DNA from 2 places in the Psychrosphaera haliotis genome. Region 2 is predicted to be linked to the other one. Evidence: predicted binding sites of a transcription regulator. Region 2 holds the regulator's gene; the other holds the start of a gene.
The links. The regulator FNR, encoded in region 2, switches genes on or off when oxygen is low (the NO sensors DNR and NnrR bind a similar motif). The targets are predictions, from matches to a motif close to TTGATCTAGATCAA.
Positions count from the first base shown of each region.

Region 1 (7,967 bases), on a different contig from region 2:
TTCTTGGGATTTCGCTTTTCGTTACGCTTTTTTGCTTTGCGTTTAAGTGTTTCGTTAATTTTCTTTTTTCGATTCATTTTTGCGGGCTACCAAGTCTAAATATCAATGGCATTATAATGCTAATGCAGCGTAATGGTAATGAACTTTTCACTTTACAGTTAATCAAAGAATAGACTAATCTTTAAAATAAGATTGAATACTAACAAAACAGCCCCACTTAAATAGATAGTGAATTGTTTGAGATAATTATGAAAAAAACCTCATTGTTTCTGTTAATTGTTTTTGTCAGTAATTTTATTACTGCTTTAGCTTTTGCGCAGGCTGACATTAATGAGGCCGCGGCAGAACGCTATAGTCAAACATTTAATCAACAACTAACACTGAACAGTGCAGCTAGCCAAAATCTAATAAATCTAGTTGAGCAAATCAACAGCGAATCAAATGATGATTTTGAGCAAGACTTACATTTAGCGCATAGCACAAGTTTAATAGCGAAAAGTAATGCTATTGTTCCTCTTTCGTTTTTAAACGACTCCTCCAGTGCAACCAAATATCTATATTATATTGCAAGAGCACCACCTCATTCCATTGACTAAAAATCAAACTTTTAAAACTACAAACATAATTTAATTAGTCAAATTGCACTCTAAGAGTGCGAGAGGTAAGCAATGAAAGAATTACATTTATATAATGTTGATCAAAGTGACAACGTTTTTATTCACGCTCTTGATAAACAATTAACAATTACATCTCCAGCCACAGAGGTTTTTAATGACTTTCAGGAGCATGAGCCTGTAAAAGTAAGTGGTGACGTAAAGGCAAAAGATGCTTTGATTTTAATGAAAAGAGCAGACACTGAAATGAAGCTAGTTGTATCTAATCAAGGTGATTTTTTAGGGTTGATTAGTAGCAATGAGCTCAATGAGCAAAATATTATCTCCGAGGTATCTCGTGGAGTTAGTAGGGATGATGTGTTAGTCCAAGATTTGATGATATCTAAGCACAAGTTACATGCCTTTGACTATGAAGAGCTATCACGCGCTAATGTAAGCGATGTTGTGTCTTCGTTACGTAACTATGGTTTGAGGTACTGTTTAGTGGTTGAGAGAAACCAACATCAAATTAAGGGTGTTATATCGGCTAATGATATTGCGAGAGCCTTGCAAGTACCTTTGAGCTTAAACGAAAGATCCTCATTTGGGCACCTGTATAACGCTATTGCCAATCATTAATTAAGAAAAGGAGTAAAAGTAGGATTGTCTACTTTTACTCCGGTTTAGCATAGCCGTTTTATTCTCTGAATGTTAATACCATAGATTGTAATTTGTCTGTTCTATTGGTTATTTCCGAGCTTGAATTTAAAACCGATTCCGCTTGTTGTAAATTATTCTGAGATGCATCGCTAATGTTAACGATGTTTTTACTGATTTCTTGTGAAACTAAGCTTTGTTCTTCTGTGGCTGTGGATATTTGCATGGCCAAATCTGCAATTTCTGCTATTGATTGATAAACATCTTGAACCATTTTCTGAGATTGTTCTGCCTTAAGTACGCAAACATCCGCTGAATCCTTTCCTTTATCCATCATATCCGACCAAGAAAGTAGAACAGATTGAATTTCAGATATAGATTTTTGAATCTGCTCTGTCGCTCCATGGGTCCGACTAGATAGCGCCCGAACTTCATCAGCAACAACGGAGAAACCTCTGCCGTGTTCGCCTGCTCGTGCTGCTTCTATAGCAGCGTTTAGCGCCAGTAAGTTTGTTTGGTCAGCAATACCTTGAATCTCTTGCATGATATCGCCAATTTTTTCTGCCTCACTAGCTAACTCAGTGGCAGAGTTTGCCGACTTGGATACTTCCGCGGCTAGTATATTCACTTGTACCATGGTTTCACCCATCACTGAGCTAGCTGTTTCACAATTCTTGTGGGCGAATTTGACTCTGTCATTTGTGCTCGTCGTATTTTTAGCGACTTCCTCTATGGTTGCCACCATTTCTTCTACGGCGGTAGCGACTAAATGTAGCTCTTCCGTTTCACGCTCTACGCCGTCTTTAGAGGTATTGGCAGCCTGTTGAAGCTCAACTGTTTTTTGGTTTAGCTCAGCGCTATTGTCAACAACACGACCCAAAATCGTTTTTACCTTTCCTTGCAAAATCTTATTCCGAAAATCAAAAGGGCTTAAGGTGCCGTTACCGGAATATATTAATCGAGAGATGCTATCTAACTCTTCTTTCGCTTTTTGACTGGCTTTAGGAATATCAACGAGTTCTTGCTTAAATAATACAAATGGATTCACAACAAAGCCAAGTACAAAAGCCGGGTGTAATGTAGCTAAATAAGCAAATAACAAGGTTATTAACCCAAAGAGTAACATGCGACTCTTGTAGCTATCGAACGACCGAGTCACTGATTTTCCTGCTCTAAGCGAGTTATAAGCAGATTGGGCCTTCACTTTAAGTTCAGGTTTTAAATTGGTGCGGACAGATTGAAAGCCAATAACCTGTTTGTTTTCATAAATAGGCGTTACAAAAGCATCCACCCAATAATAGCGACCATCTTTACAGCGGTTTTTTACAGCACCTCGCCAAGAACGGCCGGCCTGTACGCTATTCCAAAGGTCCGCAAATGCTTCTTTTGGCATATCTGGGTGTCTAACAATATTATGATTTTTACCGACCAACTCACTATACTCAAACCCGGCAACCCTACAAAAAGCAGGATTTGCATAAGTAATTACGCCACGAAGGTCCGTGGTAGAAACTAATTCTTCAGATTCGGCAAAACCGACTTCTTCATCAATGATGTCTGCATTTCGTTTATTCATAAAAATTAAATATTTGGCTTTAAGAAGTTTAGTTAAATCAAAGTGTAGACTTTTTTTAGGATCTTGCAGGGAAAGGAAATTTAAATGTTAACCAAACATACTCACTTTTGAGTATAGAAAATAAAAATTTAACTACAGTGAACTACTTAAACCGCAAAAAAGATAAATAAAAAATGCACCCCAAAAAGAAACCGAAGTATGTTTCAGAAGCAGGCCAACTATAGGCTCCAAAATAAATCAGGTTATACTTTTAAGTCAATTATTGATATAGGTCAACAAACCTAAGTAGGTAGTCACTTGAGGCAAATAAATATTGTTTTAGATCAATATTTAAAAATTGTATCGGATTATTCTTCTGCTCAAACGAACAGGAGAATTTATATGAAAACATCTATAGTCAGTACTACAATTTTCAGCGCCACCGCCTTAGCACTGCTCGCTAGCGCTTCGTTATTTTGTGCGTCTGCATCGGCTCATGAAAAAGGCGATATTCTAGTTAGAGTTGGTTTAACGAGTGTTGCACCTGACGAAAGTAGCTCAAACATATCAGTGGCTGGTGGTGATTTAGGATTTGGGGTGGGTGTTGACAGCAATACTCAGCTTGGTCTTAATATTGCCTATTTCGTAACGGACCGTTGGAATATTGAAGTGCTTGCAGCAACGCCGTTTAGCCATGATATCAACGTCAATTCTAATTCATTAGGTCTTACTAAATTAGGCGAAGTTAAGCACTTGCCTCCAACCGTTACAGCTAATTACTTTTTCGCTACACCTGAAGCTGATTTTCAACCTTATGCGGGTGTCGGTCTAAATTACACCGTATTTTTTGATGAAGAATTTACTGCTACCAATGAAGAATTAGGTTTTTCCGATTTAGATTTGGATGGTTCATTTGGTTTGTCAGCACAAGCTGGATTTGACTATAAAATTAATGAAAAATGGTTTGTGAATGGGTCAGTTCGATACATAGATATTAGTACTGATGCAGACTTTACTCTGGACAATGCCGGACTAGGTGCAAACAATGCAAATGGAACCGTGAGTGTTGATATTGATCCAATGGTTTATACATTGTCAATTGGTTACAAGTTATAGAGCACCCCTACGTTTGTCACGACCGGCATATCAACATACAAACAGAAACGGCATTATCCATGTAATCGATGCTGTAGTGCTAAATTAGGTAAGATAAAAGTAAGCAAAGCAAAAAGCCCTATCAATAAAGTGACCCCCAATAGTTGTACATTCCAATTACTGGGGGTCTTTTTATATCAAAAAACAGTTATCAATACCCGTTACCAGGAGCCGTACATAGGGTTTGGTAGTAGTACAAACTTAATACCTGCACCTTTCAATAATGTTTCGATATCAGCTTCATGCTGAACCACACCTACAAAGTCTTCAATGTTATCGCCGACCTGCATGATGATTTGAGCGGCTTCGAATTGGTTATGACGACCAGATTTAGGTGCAAAACAACTCGCGGTCCCAGATTCAATTTGCTGACGACGAAGGTCTTTATCATTTTTTATAGACGCACCATTTATTGAAGATTTGTCTTCAGAAACTCGGCCCATTAGACATACGTTACTTGGTGATAGTTGCAGGCCGAGCTGTTGAATATTATCCCACGTGTAACGGTCAAGATTACGTTTACGGTTAGTGATGAGCGCTACATTACCACCCTTACGAATAATGGTTTCGATAAACGATTTGGCACCAGGAACAAATGTGGCTTGTTTTGACATTACCCACGCGTCCCAACTTGCAGGTGTATACTGCTGTCCCTTAAGTTCTAAATTTGCTTGGTAGCCGCTGTTATCCAGTACAGTCTCATCGACATCCATCACTACCGCCCAATTGCCATTAAAGTTACTTTTAACAATTTGCTGCTCTGCACGCTGATAGGTTGCTGCAGTTAAAAAGCGATATTCGGCGCTGGTTGTTTGCCACTTTACGGCATTGCTTAATTCAAAGCGTTGCGGGCTGATAGACAATGAAACTGCACAATGGTCGCTTAACATCGCCTTTGGATCCATATTTTTATATGAAGCTACACTCGCTTTTTTTGCTATGTTTGAAGACAGATTACCAACCCAAATATGATCGATTGGTGCTGGATAGTATGGATGACAACCAGTTAGGTCAGCAGTTGTATTTTCTAACGTTGAGGCGCTATTGTCAGTATTTACCGTTAATTGACCGGTTAATTTATTGTAAGGCGCTGAAAGTCTGTGATTAAAGTCACCAACCATGACATAAGGAAGCCCTGCTTTTTCTTTTGACTCGACCCAGCTATCTAAAATAGGAGCCTGTTTAGAGAACACTTGGCAAGATCTTGAATCTGAACGACTATAATCATCAACAAAACAGCCACTTTTCATATGAACATTTAATATCGATAAAAGGCCATGCGGAGACTCAATGGTAAGCTCAAGACCGTAACGTAAGCCTCTCGAATCTAATGCAAGTTCAGGTAGAGATTTAACTTGTTGTACCTCAATTCCTTTTCGTACTGCAAAGCCGACCTTTTGTTGACTAGACATGCGGCCAGACTCTCTGCATTTGTATGACTCACTGTCTGGTCTATCAGAAATAAAGACTTGCCAGCTTTCTTTAGGGAATATCTGTTCAATTGCTTCTTTTGATGCGACTTCCTGCAATCCTACAACGTCAGTGTTTAATGACTGTGCGTAGGCTTTCATTTCGTTAAGTTCACTCTCGCTTCTTGGCCTACAACCGTCACTAATTGGATATGCTAAGTGTTCGATATTCCATGAACTAATTGTTAATTCTTTGTTTCCCATACTTGAAGAGGCGGCGTTCGGCATAGTTTCTGGTGCTGGTTTAGCGATGGCAGAATACGCACCAAAAAGAAGAGCAATTGCAGTTAAATGTTTCAATTTAGTTCCTTAATAAAAGTAATTGGCTAGTGAGATCCAAAATCATCGGGTTGCCCCTGATAAGTCTCTATTTTTGTTATGTCCATTTTATAAGCTGAAGTGCCTACAATATCTTCAAATAAACCTTGCTGTAGAATACCACTGAAACTGTACGCCTGTTCTAAACTAGAACTGGTAAAACCCGGCGTTAATCTAGCAAAGATAATTTGATTTGGTGGAGGGGGGGGAAAATCTATGCAAGCGCCGTAATAAGGCACAATAAAGATAAGACTTGGGGTTTTATCTTCGTGAAATTCAATTGGCACATAAAAACCGTCAATACTGACTGACTGTTGTTCAAAACTTGCAATAGTATTAGTTGAAAACATAGCATCGTGGTATTGCTCATCAGTTGAGGCTTCAATAGAGCGCAAGATTTGAGCGCTGACTTGGCCAAAGGTTTCTGATTCTGACGATATAGGTTGTTGATATCGCTTGAGGATCGACTTTTCTAGTTTTGGTAATAAATCTGTCCATTTTAAACGCTGTAATGGCTGCGAATTGAACCTTTTTAATAACTCGGTTTGATCTGTCGAGTACAACAAATGTGTGCCTAACGAAGCTTTTATAGTTTCTGTTAAATTTGGAAGTTGCACATAACTTTTGCCCACAAAAAAAACACCTAAAAAGAATAAAACAACTGCGGCTATTTTCATTGATTAGAAATATTCCAGTTCAATAGATTGTAAAATGATATGTTATATCATAAAGTATCAGCATTAGGAATTGAAGCCCAATAACTCATTGGTGACAGTTTTTGCACAGGTTACACTTTTCCTTGTAAATCCAGCTTAAAAGTCTGGTAAACCCTTTGTTTGGGCTCTGTATGAGCCCAAACCTTTTTCTTATTACCTTTCTGAAAGTCATTAAGTGTGAGTTCTTAGGTGAGCGTCACTAGGTGTGCGTCGCCAAATAGGACAAAAGCTAAATTTCAGGCACAAAAAAACCGACTATTGAGTCGGTTATTGTTTTCAAAGAATGGTACCGGTGGGCGGACTTGAACCGCCACTCCCGAAGGAAACGGATTTTGAATCCGTCGTGTATACCAATTTCACCACACCGGCAGTACGTATTCTTTGATAGATTATGAATCTATTATATTTAAATCTTCAGAGCAACGGTATTGCGTTGAAGCGAGAGGATTATAACTAGCCTAATTACACATGCAAGTTATTTGTTTATATGAAGGTTTAATTGAATAGATATTATGCAACTTGAATAAAAGGTTTTTGCAAATATGCTTTGTTGATACACTTTCAGAATTATCAGATGAAATATTTGGACGTAAATAGTTTGGAAACAAATAATAGAGCAGGTTTTTTTAAACGACTGGCCGCAATGGTTTATGATTGGTTGGCCGTGATTGCGTTATCAATGTTAGTCACTATTATCAATTTAGTCATTGTCTCTTACGGAGCCGATTTTGGGCTATTTGATTTAACGTCGTATGATGATCCTTCCGCTTATTTAAATGATCAAACGTGGTTTCAAGTAGAGTTAGTCCTGTGGGTTTGGCTATTTTACGCCTGGTTTTGGCATGATGGCGGGCAAACAATTGGCATGAGAGCGTGGCGTTTAAAGTTACAGCGCTTAGATGGTCAGCCTTTAGAGCTAACAAGAAGTTTTAAAAGGGCGGCATACTCACTGTTTGGACTTGGCAATCTCATGTTGCTGGTTAATCCAAAGAAAAAGCTATCGGTTCAAGATGCATTAACAAAAACTGAGATGATAGTATTAACGAAAGAACAAAATAAGCAGATATACCTACGTGGTATTGAAGATCCCGAAGAACGCTAATAACTGTAGCAAATAAATCAAATGCGATGGACCTTTTGGAATTGGAACATCGCATAAACGTTTTTTGTTTTTCTTCTTAATTTCTTTGTTACTTTTGCTTTTTAGTAAGCAGGCGCAAGGATATTAAAAAGAATACAAAGGTTGGGGCAAATGCTCCTAATACTGCCGGAAGTTCATAAACTAGTGCCATTGAGCCAAACACTCTGTCCACTAAAAAGAACGAAAACCCAGTGAGAATACCAAGTATGATTCTTGCGCCCATCGTGACAGAACGCAGAGGACCAAAAATAAACGATAACGCCAAAAGTAGCATTACAGCGACATTAAATGGCTGAAAAATCTTACGCCAAAACGCTAATTCATAACGACTCGCATTTTGACCATTATTATTGAGGTAGTTTA
Region 1 is NZ_BAAAFQ010000007.1:442,138-450,104, forward strand. Features, by position in the region: gene ABD009_RS11580 (DUF2986 domain-containing protein) at 1-77, opposite strand, end outside; gene ABD009_RS11585 (hypothetical protein) at 249-596, shown strand; gene ABD009_RS11590 (CBS domain-containing protein) at 669-1,232, shown strand; gene ABD009_RS11595 (methyl-accepting chemotaxis protein) at 1,291-2,826, opposite strand; gene ABD009_RS11600 (OmpW/AlkL family protein) at 3,208-3,921, shown strand; gene ABD009_RS11605 (HAD family acid phosphatase) at 4,122-5,729, opposite strand; gene ABD009_RS11610 (DUF3299 domain-containing protein) at 5,756-6,424, opposite strand; tRNA gene ABD009_RS11615 (tRNA-Leu) at 6,748-6,832, opposite strand; gene ABD009_RS11620 (RDD family protein) at 7,062-7,565, shown strand; gene lptG (LPS export ABC transporter permease LptG) at 7,654-7,967, opposite strand, start outside.
Region 1: a site for FNR is predicted at 3,089-3,102, ahead of ABD009_RS11600 (OmpW/AlkL family protein). Genes of this name have one in related genera too.

Region 2 (7,967 bases):
TGGTTTGGTCAGTAGGTTATTTAGCGTTATTCCCTGGTTTAGGAAACTATGAAGGCCTTCTAGGCTGGAAAAGCTCAAACCAAGGCATAACAACTTTAGCAGAATCTAAAGCACTTTCTGAAAAAGCAAAAGCTGAAGGTTTGTTGGTTGAATTAGACCAAGAAATGAAAACTGCTGATGAAGTTTATGGTCCTGTTTTCAAAAAGTTAGCTGACCAACCTATTCTTGACTTAGCTTATGACGAAGAAGGTTTTAAAGTAGGTCAACGTTTGTATCTACAAAACTGTGCATTATGTCATGGTTCAGATGCACGTGGTTCAGAAGGCTTCCCTAACCTTCGTGATAACGATTGGTTATACGGTGATTCACCTGAAACTATTAAAGAGACTCTGTTGTATGGTCGCAAAGCAGCAATGCCAGCATGGCAAGCGGCGCTTGGAGATCAAGGCATTGAAGAGATGACAGCTTATGTACTTAAGCTAGCTGGCCGTAAAGTTAATGATAAATTAGCTGATGCAGGCGAAGCTAAGTTTGGTATGTGTGCGGCGTGTCACGGTGCAGACGGTAAAGGCTCATTAGCTCATAACCTTCCATTTGGTGCACCAAACTTAACAGATAACATCTGGTTATATGGTGGTTCTAAAAAAGCGGTTGAAGATACTCTTCGATATGGCCGCAACGGCGTAATGCCAGCATGGAAAGATGTACTTGGCGAAGATAAAGTACATGTTATTTCTGCATATATTTACAATATTTCACACCCTGACAAATAAATTAGGGTAAAATAAAAGGCCTCTTCGGAGGCTTTTTTTATGTCTAAAAAATAATGAGTAGTTTAATGAAATCGAATAGCACAGCTTGGTACAAAAATGGATGGGTTTGGTTGATCATCGCCCTTCCAGCTCTTACAGTAGTCGCCGGTATCGCAACCGTCGTTATAACTAGCTTAAATCAACCTGAAATGGTTGTAGATGACTACTATAAAAAGGGAAAAGCGATTAACCAAGAGTTAACCTTATATCAAGCATATACTGATTCTGGAATAGAGCTTGAAGTGCGTTTAGAAGAACAACGCTTTGAGTTGAAGTCTTCAGAGAAACTTTCGGGTATAAAAGTAAACCTTGTACATTCAACTCAAGGGAAAAGAGATCTTAACTTCGTTATGACCCCAAACGGCGTTGGCACGTATACTAAGTCACTGGAAACAGCATTAACGGGCAAATGGACCGTTTTTGTAGAGCCTATGGATGGCTCTTGGAAAGTTCAACAAAAGCTTGCTTTCCCAAATGCGTCTTGGACTAAATTAGTAGCGGAATAACTGTATTGGAACCTTGTTTTCACTGTGGCTCAGAAGTTTTAGAAAGCGGAGAGCCACTGTACATAAAAAAAGATGAACAACAGCACCCGGTTTGTTGCCGTGGATGCAAAGCTATTACTGAACATATTTTGGGTAATGGTTTGTCTAGCTATTATGAGTACCGCTCAGAACTTGCTTCTAAACCAACGGATGAATACGATAATACTTCCTACGATATTTACGCAGATAAGTCATATTTAGGGCTTATTGCATCGGAAAAAAATGGTATCCATCATATCACCTTGTCGATTGAGCATATTCACTGTGCTGCTTGTGCTTGGTTAATCGAACAGTCTTTAACAAGCGTTCCAGGCATTGTAAAAATCACCGTTAATACTATCAGCCAGCGGGCTACTTTACAGTGGGACAACAGTTTAGTATCACTCGACGTTATCTTAAAGCGCTTTGACAGCATCGGTTACCCTGCGACCCCATTTAAAGTTTCAGACATAGAAGTCACGTTAAAAAACAAAGAAAAACAATACATCAAACGACTCGGTGTGGCTGGGTTATTCACTATGCAAGTGATGATGTTAGCGGTTGCCATGTATTTTGGCGCTTTTGAAAGTATGGAAAGTCATCAAGTCGGTTACTTTAAGTGGATTAGCTTTCTGCTATCTATGCCAGTAATTTTATATTCAGCCGTCCCTTTTCTTACCGGCGCGATAAGTGCAATAAAAGCTAAGACATTAAATATGGACGTGCCTGTATCTGTTGCTATTTACGGTGCATTTATCGCAAGCTTGTATCAGCTAATTGCAAACGGCATGGATGGCTCTAAAGGCGAGGTGTTTTTTGAAAGCATCTCTATGTTTACATTCCTTCTGTTGATAGGGAAATATCTTGAGTTCAGAGCAAAGAGCAAGGCTATTTTATCAAACTCTAACCTCTCGGCGTCTTTACCCTCTACAGTAAATAAAGTAACAGACGACACAGAAACAACTGTATTAGTTAAAGATATCGTTATTGGCGATTTAGTAAACATTAAGGCCGGTGAAAAAATAGCTATCGATGGTGTAATTGTTGATGGTCAAACACAAGTTAACGAATCAGTGTTAACAGGCGAATTTGCACCAATACGAAAAATGAAACACGATACCGTGTTAGCAGGAAGCGTAAACTCCGATGGCTTTGTAACCGTTAAAGTAACCGCTGTTGGCCAAGATACTGCGTTATCAGAAATTAACTCTATGCAAGAGTCTTTTGCAGACTTCAAACCGAAATATAGTCAAGTGGCTGACCGAGTTGCCCATTGGTTTGTGCTGGCACAGCTTGTTATTTCTGTAATTACTTATGTTTTCTGGAGTCAAACGAGTCCTGCTGATGCTTTATGGATATCGCTATCAGTATTAGTGGCCACCTGCCCTTGTGCACTAAGCCTTGCTACCCCAACGGCTTATACTTGTGTGTTATCAACGTTATCAAAAAGCGGCATTCTAATAAAAGATGCAATTGCATTTGACCGACTTAATCATATCGACACGGTTATCTTTGATAAAACCGGCACACTATCGGAAGGTAAATTTTCTATAACTAAAGTAATTTGGGAAAACGAGAATATCCCAAATGGTTTCACTGAAACAAAAATACTAAGTTACATACACTTGCTTGAAAAATATTCGGAACACCCAATTTCGAAAGCATTCTCAAAAGAAGCACTAAAGATAGATATGATAGATACCAGCAACGATAAAGTATTTAATGTCGATGTCGTTATGGGTAAAGGCATTTCTGGGAAAATTAACAGCTTAAATATTAAAATAGGCAGTGCTGAGTTTTGCGGCGTAGAAGCAAGTGATGTTAACGTTTATGTTGTGATCAACGATAAGCTTGTTGTGCGCTTTTTAGCGGAAGATAAATTGCGTGAGGACGCTCAAAAAACCTTAAACGCCCTAAACGAATTAGGTAAAAACTTAATCATGCTAACGGGTGACTCAAGTATTCATGCCGCTAAATTGGTACACCGTTTACCTCTAAAAGAAGTGAGAACTGGTTGTTCACCAAAGTTTAAAGCAAACTATATACAAGAACTACAAAAGCAAGGCCAATCTACTCTTATGGTTGGAGATGGGATTAATGACGCCCCTGTACTTGCAAGTTCCGATGTAAGTTTAGCAATGGGTGATGGTGCTGATATTACAAAACAAGTAGCCGATGTGATTGTGGCGAACAACTCCTTAAACGCTGTTGCTACTCTACTTGAAAACGCTGCTAAAACCCGTCGTATCATTAAACAGAATTTATATTGGGCGTTAGTTTATAATTTGAGTATATTACCCATTGCTATGATGGGTTTCGTTCCTCCCTATATCGCAGTAATAGGCATGTCCGCTAGTTCCATTATTGTCGTGAGCAACTCGTTGAGGTTATTAAAATGAATATCATCTACTATCTAATCCCAGTCGCTATTTTGTTTATGGTCATTGGCGTTATCGCTTTTTTTTGGGCAACAAAGTCAGAGCAATTTGAAGACCTAGAGAAGCAGGGTTTATCAATTTTAATGGATGACGTAAAGCCAGCTAAAACTGATTCAGGTGACGAAACAACAGCAGCTACAAAAACTGCGCCGTTAGAGTCTGCGTCAAGTTCAAAAAATGAACTTTAAATGTTTAGCCGTAAACATACCCCTGGCCAAATAACTCAGTGACCTTATTAATAACGGCATTCATCATGGGGCTAATGGGCGTTGCACATTGTGTTGCGATGTGTGGCTCTCTTTCTATGGCGCTTGGTTTTTCTGTTCCTCATAACAAAAGTTTTATTACCTATGCCAGTGTCATTAGTGTCTCTAGAATTTTGGGATACGGCTTTATTGGTTTTATCGCAAACCTATTTACTCAATCTTTCCTCTCAATTACTAATGGCAGCGTTCTATTGCTATCGGTTGTTTCAAGTATATTTATGATTGGTATAGGTCTTCACATCGCTAAGATCTCAAATTTTGTTCTTTATGTTGAAGTTATTGGTAAACGACTGAACAAATACCTAGAACCTTTAAAGAAAAAAATTCTTCCAATCGATAGCTTAGCAAAGTGTGTTGGCTATGGTTTGTTATGGGGCTTTTTGCCTTGTGGTTTAATCTATACCGCATTAACTTTGGCGTTAGTTGCAGAAAGCCCTGTTCACGGCGGCCTTGTAATGTTTTGTTTTGGCTTGGGCACTTTACCAGCTGTAGTCGGAATGACTGTCTTTAATAGCCAATTAAACCAACAAATGAAAAACAAAAAAAATCGGCTATTTTTTGGCGCTGTGATCGTTATAATGGCGTTATATCAGTTATACCTCACATACCAAAAGTTTACAGGATTACAGCAATGACAGGTACTAAGCAAAAACATAATTGTGGCTCTTTTTCAATTAGCTGTACCAACTGTAATTTAAGCCAGCTGTGCATTCCTTTTACACTCGAAGACAGTGAGCTGGAAAAGCTTGATGATTTAATTGAACGAAAAAAGCCATATCAAAAAAATCAAACTCTGTTTGATGCGGGTCAACCACTAAAAACCTTATTCGCTGTTCGTTCTGGTAGCTTTAAATCCTATTTAGTGGACGATGATGGTACTGAACAAATCACAGCCTTCCACCTGCCTGGAGATATTATTGGCTTTGATGCCCTTTCCACAAATAGCCATATTACCTATTCACAAGCGATGGAAACCTCAATGGTCTGTGAAATACCTTATACAACTATTGAAGATCTTTCAGGGCATATGCCCAACCTTAGGCAGCAAATAACACGTTTAATGAGTAACGAAATAAAAAGCGACCAATCCATGTTTATGTTACTCAATAAAAAAACCGCCGAGCAACGTATATGCAGTTTTATTTCCACCTTATCAAATCGATTTAGCGAACGTAATTTGTCGTCAACTACATTCAGGTTGCCAATGACACGTGCTGAAATAGGCAATTACTTAGGACTAACGGTTGAGACGGTGAGTCGAATATTTAGTAAATTACAAAAGCTCGGCATTATTGCTATTGATGGTAAGTTTATTAGCGTGTTAGATCTCCCTAAAGTTGAGAACTTAGTTAATTAAAAGAACGTTCATTTATTGATTTACTTCAATGTTTTCATAACCAAATTCTATTATTTTTACTAAACTTAAACTGTTAGGGAAAATTAAGGATAGATTATGAATAATTTTAAAAATGTTTTAGTTGTAATAGACCCCACAGAAGATGACCAAAAGGCGTTTTCAAGAGCCTTAGAACTTGCCGAAAAGCAACCGATTAGCATCACTCTATTTCTTTCCATTTATGATTTTTCTTACGAAATGACGACAATGTTGTCTTCAGATGAACGTCATAACATGCGAGACGCTGTAATTGCAGATAGAACTGCGTGGTTAGAAGGTTTAGTAAAAGAGAACGACACTGATATCAAAGTATTAAGTAAAGTTGTTTGGCACAATCGCCCCTACGAAAGCATAATCAAAGAAGTCATTGACGGTAACTATGACTTAGTTATCAAAGGAACGCATAGCCACGACACGTTAAAGTCCGTACTGTTTACTCCTACCGATTGGCACCTACTTAGAAAGTGCCCTGTTTCAGTGTTACTGGTTAAAGAACACGCATGGCCAGCGCATGGCAAAGTATTAGCAGCCGTTAGTGCTGGAGTGGAAGACGAACAACATCAAGACTTAAATAATTTAATTATTAGCAATGCAATCAGCATGGCTGACTTATTAGAATCTGATACACACCTTATGAATGCCTACCCTCCAACGCCTGTTAACATAGCAGTGGAAATTCCTGAGTTTGATCCTAATGAATATAACTCAACTATGAAAAGCTTCCATGTGAAGTCCATGGAGAGCTTAGCGAACAAACATCAGGTACCTAGCACTCGATGCCATGTGATAGAAGGTATGCCGGAAGATGTTATACCTAGAGTAGCAAAAGATTTAGACGCTGAGTTAGTGGTTATGGGAACTGTTGGCCGTCAAGGTATCACCGCTGCGCTTATTGGAAATACCGCAGAACATGTGATGGATAACATTAACTGTGACCTTTTAGCCATTAAGCCATCGGACTTTGATTGTCCGATCAAATAGTTGTTAAATCGGCAGGCATAGGTAAAATAGGCGCCCTTTTATATTAGACGCAGTTTAACATGAACAATACAGACCCTAGAAAAGCTATCCACGAGCAAAATAAACTTGAGAAAAGATTACGTAATCGTGTGGGTAAAGCAATAGCTGAATACAATATGATTGAAGAGTCTGATGTTGTGATGGCGGCCATTAGCGGCGGAAAAGACTCCTTCGCTATGTTGGACATTCTGATTGCACTGCAAAAGTCTGCGCCTATCGACTTTAAAATAATTGCAGTAAACTTAGACCAGAAGCAGCCAGGGTTTCCTGAGCATATATTGCCTGCCTATTTTGAGTCTTTAGATATCCCTTACTATATTGTAGATAAAGATACCTACTCAATTGTAAAAGAAAAAGTACCTGAAGGTAAAACAACCTGCGGATTATGTTCAAGACTAAGAAGAGGAACTTTATATTCTTTTGCAGAGTCTATTGGAGCGACTAAAATTGCTCTCGGCCATCATATGGATGACATGGTAGAAACAATGTTCTTAAACATGTTTCACGGGGCAAAGTTAAAATCTATGCCACCAAAGTTAAGGTCTGATGATAAAAGAAATGTCGTTATTCGCCCATTAGCATTTTGTCGTGAAAAAGACCTAATAAAATACGCTGAGCATAAAGCTTACCCTATCATTCCTTGTAACCTTTGTGGCTCTCAGGAGAACCTGCAACGTCAGTCTATCAAAGCGATGTTGACAGAGTGGGATAACCAAACGCCAGGTAGAATAGAAAATATCTTTAACTCAATGAAAAGCGTGAGCTTAAGTCAATTAGCCGATGGTGAGCTTTTTGATTTTAAAAACCTTCCTATTGATCGTAGCGAAGAACGCAAAGAATATGAGTTTAGTGAAGCCACTGTGTCTTCTTCAAATATAGATGAGTCTCTAATTATCGATGTGACCCACGTTTAAAGCGTCAATAGTTTCGCTCATTAAAAAAGGAGGCTAGAGCCTCCTTTTTTGTTTTCATCAAATAGAATTACTTGTGAATCTATTTGTCACCGTTGCCCCAAGAGTCTCTTAAACCAACCGTTTTATTGAATATCATCTTTCCTTCGTCGTTAGTTTTTCCGTCAAAACAGTAATAACCCAGACGCTCAAACTGATAACCTTGCTGTGCTTCTGCATTCAATAGACTAGGCTCTATATAACCTTTTCTAATGACTAAAGACTCTGGGTTTAGAACCGTTGTAAAATCTTCTTCTGCAGCTGGATTGGGTACCGTAAATAAACGATCGTAATCTCTAATTTCTGCTTCTACGCCTTCTGACGCTGAAACCCAATGGATAACACCTTTAGCTTTACGACCATCCGCAGGTAATTTACCTAGAGTTGTAGGGTCATATTCACAGTAAACTGTTGTTACGTTACCCTCTTCGTCTTGATCAAAGCGAACGGCCTTTACAAAGTAGGCATTGCGTAATCTAACTTCTTTATCTATTACTAAGCGCTTATACTTTTTATTGGCACTTTCACGGAAGTCTTCACGTTCGATGTAAATCTCTTTAC
Region 2 is NZ_BAAAFQ010000001.1:180,406-188,372, reverse strand. Features, by position in the region: gene ccoP (cytochrome-c oxidase, cbb3-type subunit III) at 1-773, shown strand, start outside; gene ABD009_RS00820 (FixH family protein) at 839-1,318, shown strand; gene ABD009_RS00815 (heavy metal translocating P-type ATPase) at 1,324-3,735, shown strand; gene ccoS (cbb3-type cytochrome oxidase assembly protein CcoS) at 3,732-3,962, shown strand; gene ABD009_RS00805 (sulfite exporter TauE/SafE family protein) at 4,001-4,675, shown strand; gene fnr (fumarate/nitrate reduction transcriptional regulator Fnr) at 4,672-5,397, shown strand; gene uspE (universal stress protein UspE) at 5,494-6,417, shown strand; gene ttcA (tRNA 2-thiocytidine(32) synthetase TtcA) at 6,477-7,370, shown strand; gene glnS (glutamine--tRNA ligase) at 7,450-7,967, opposite strand, start outside.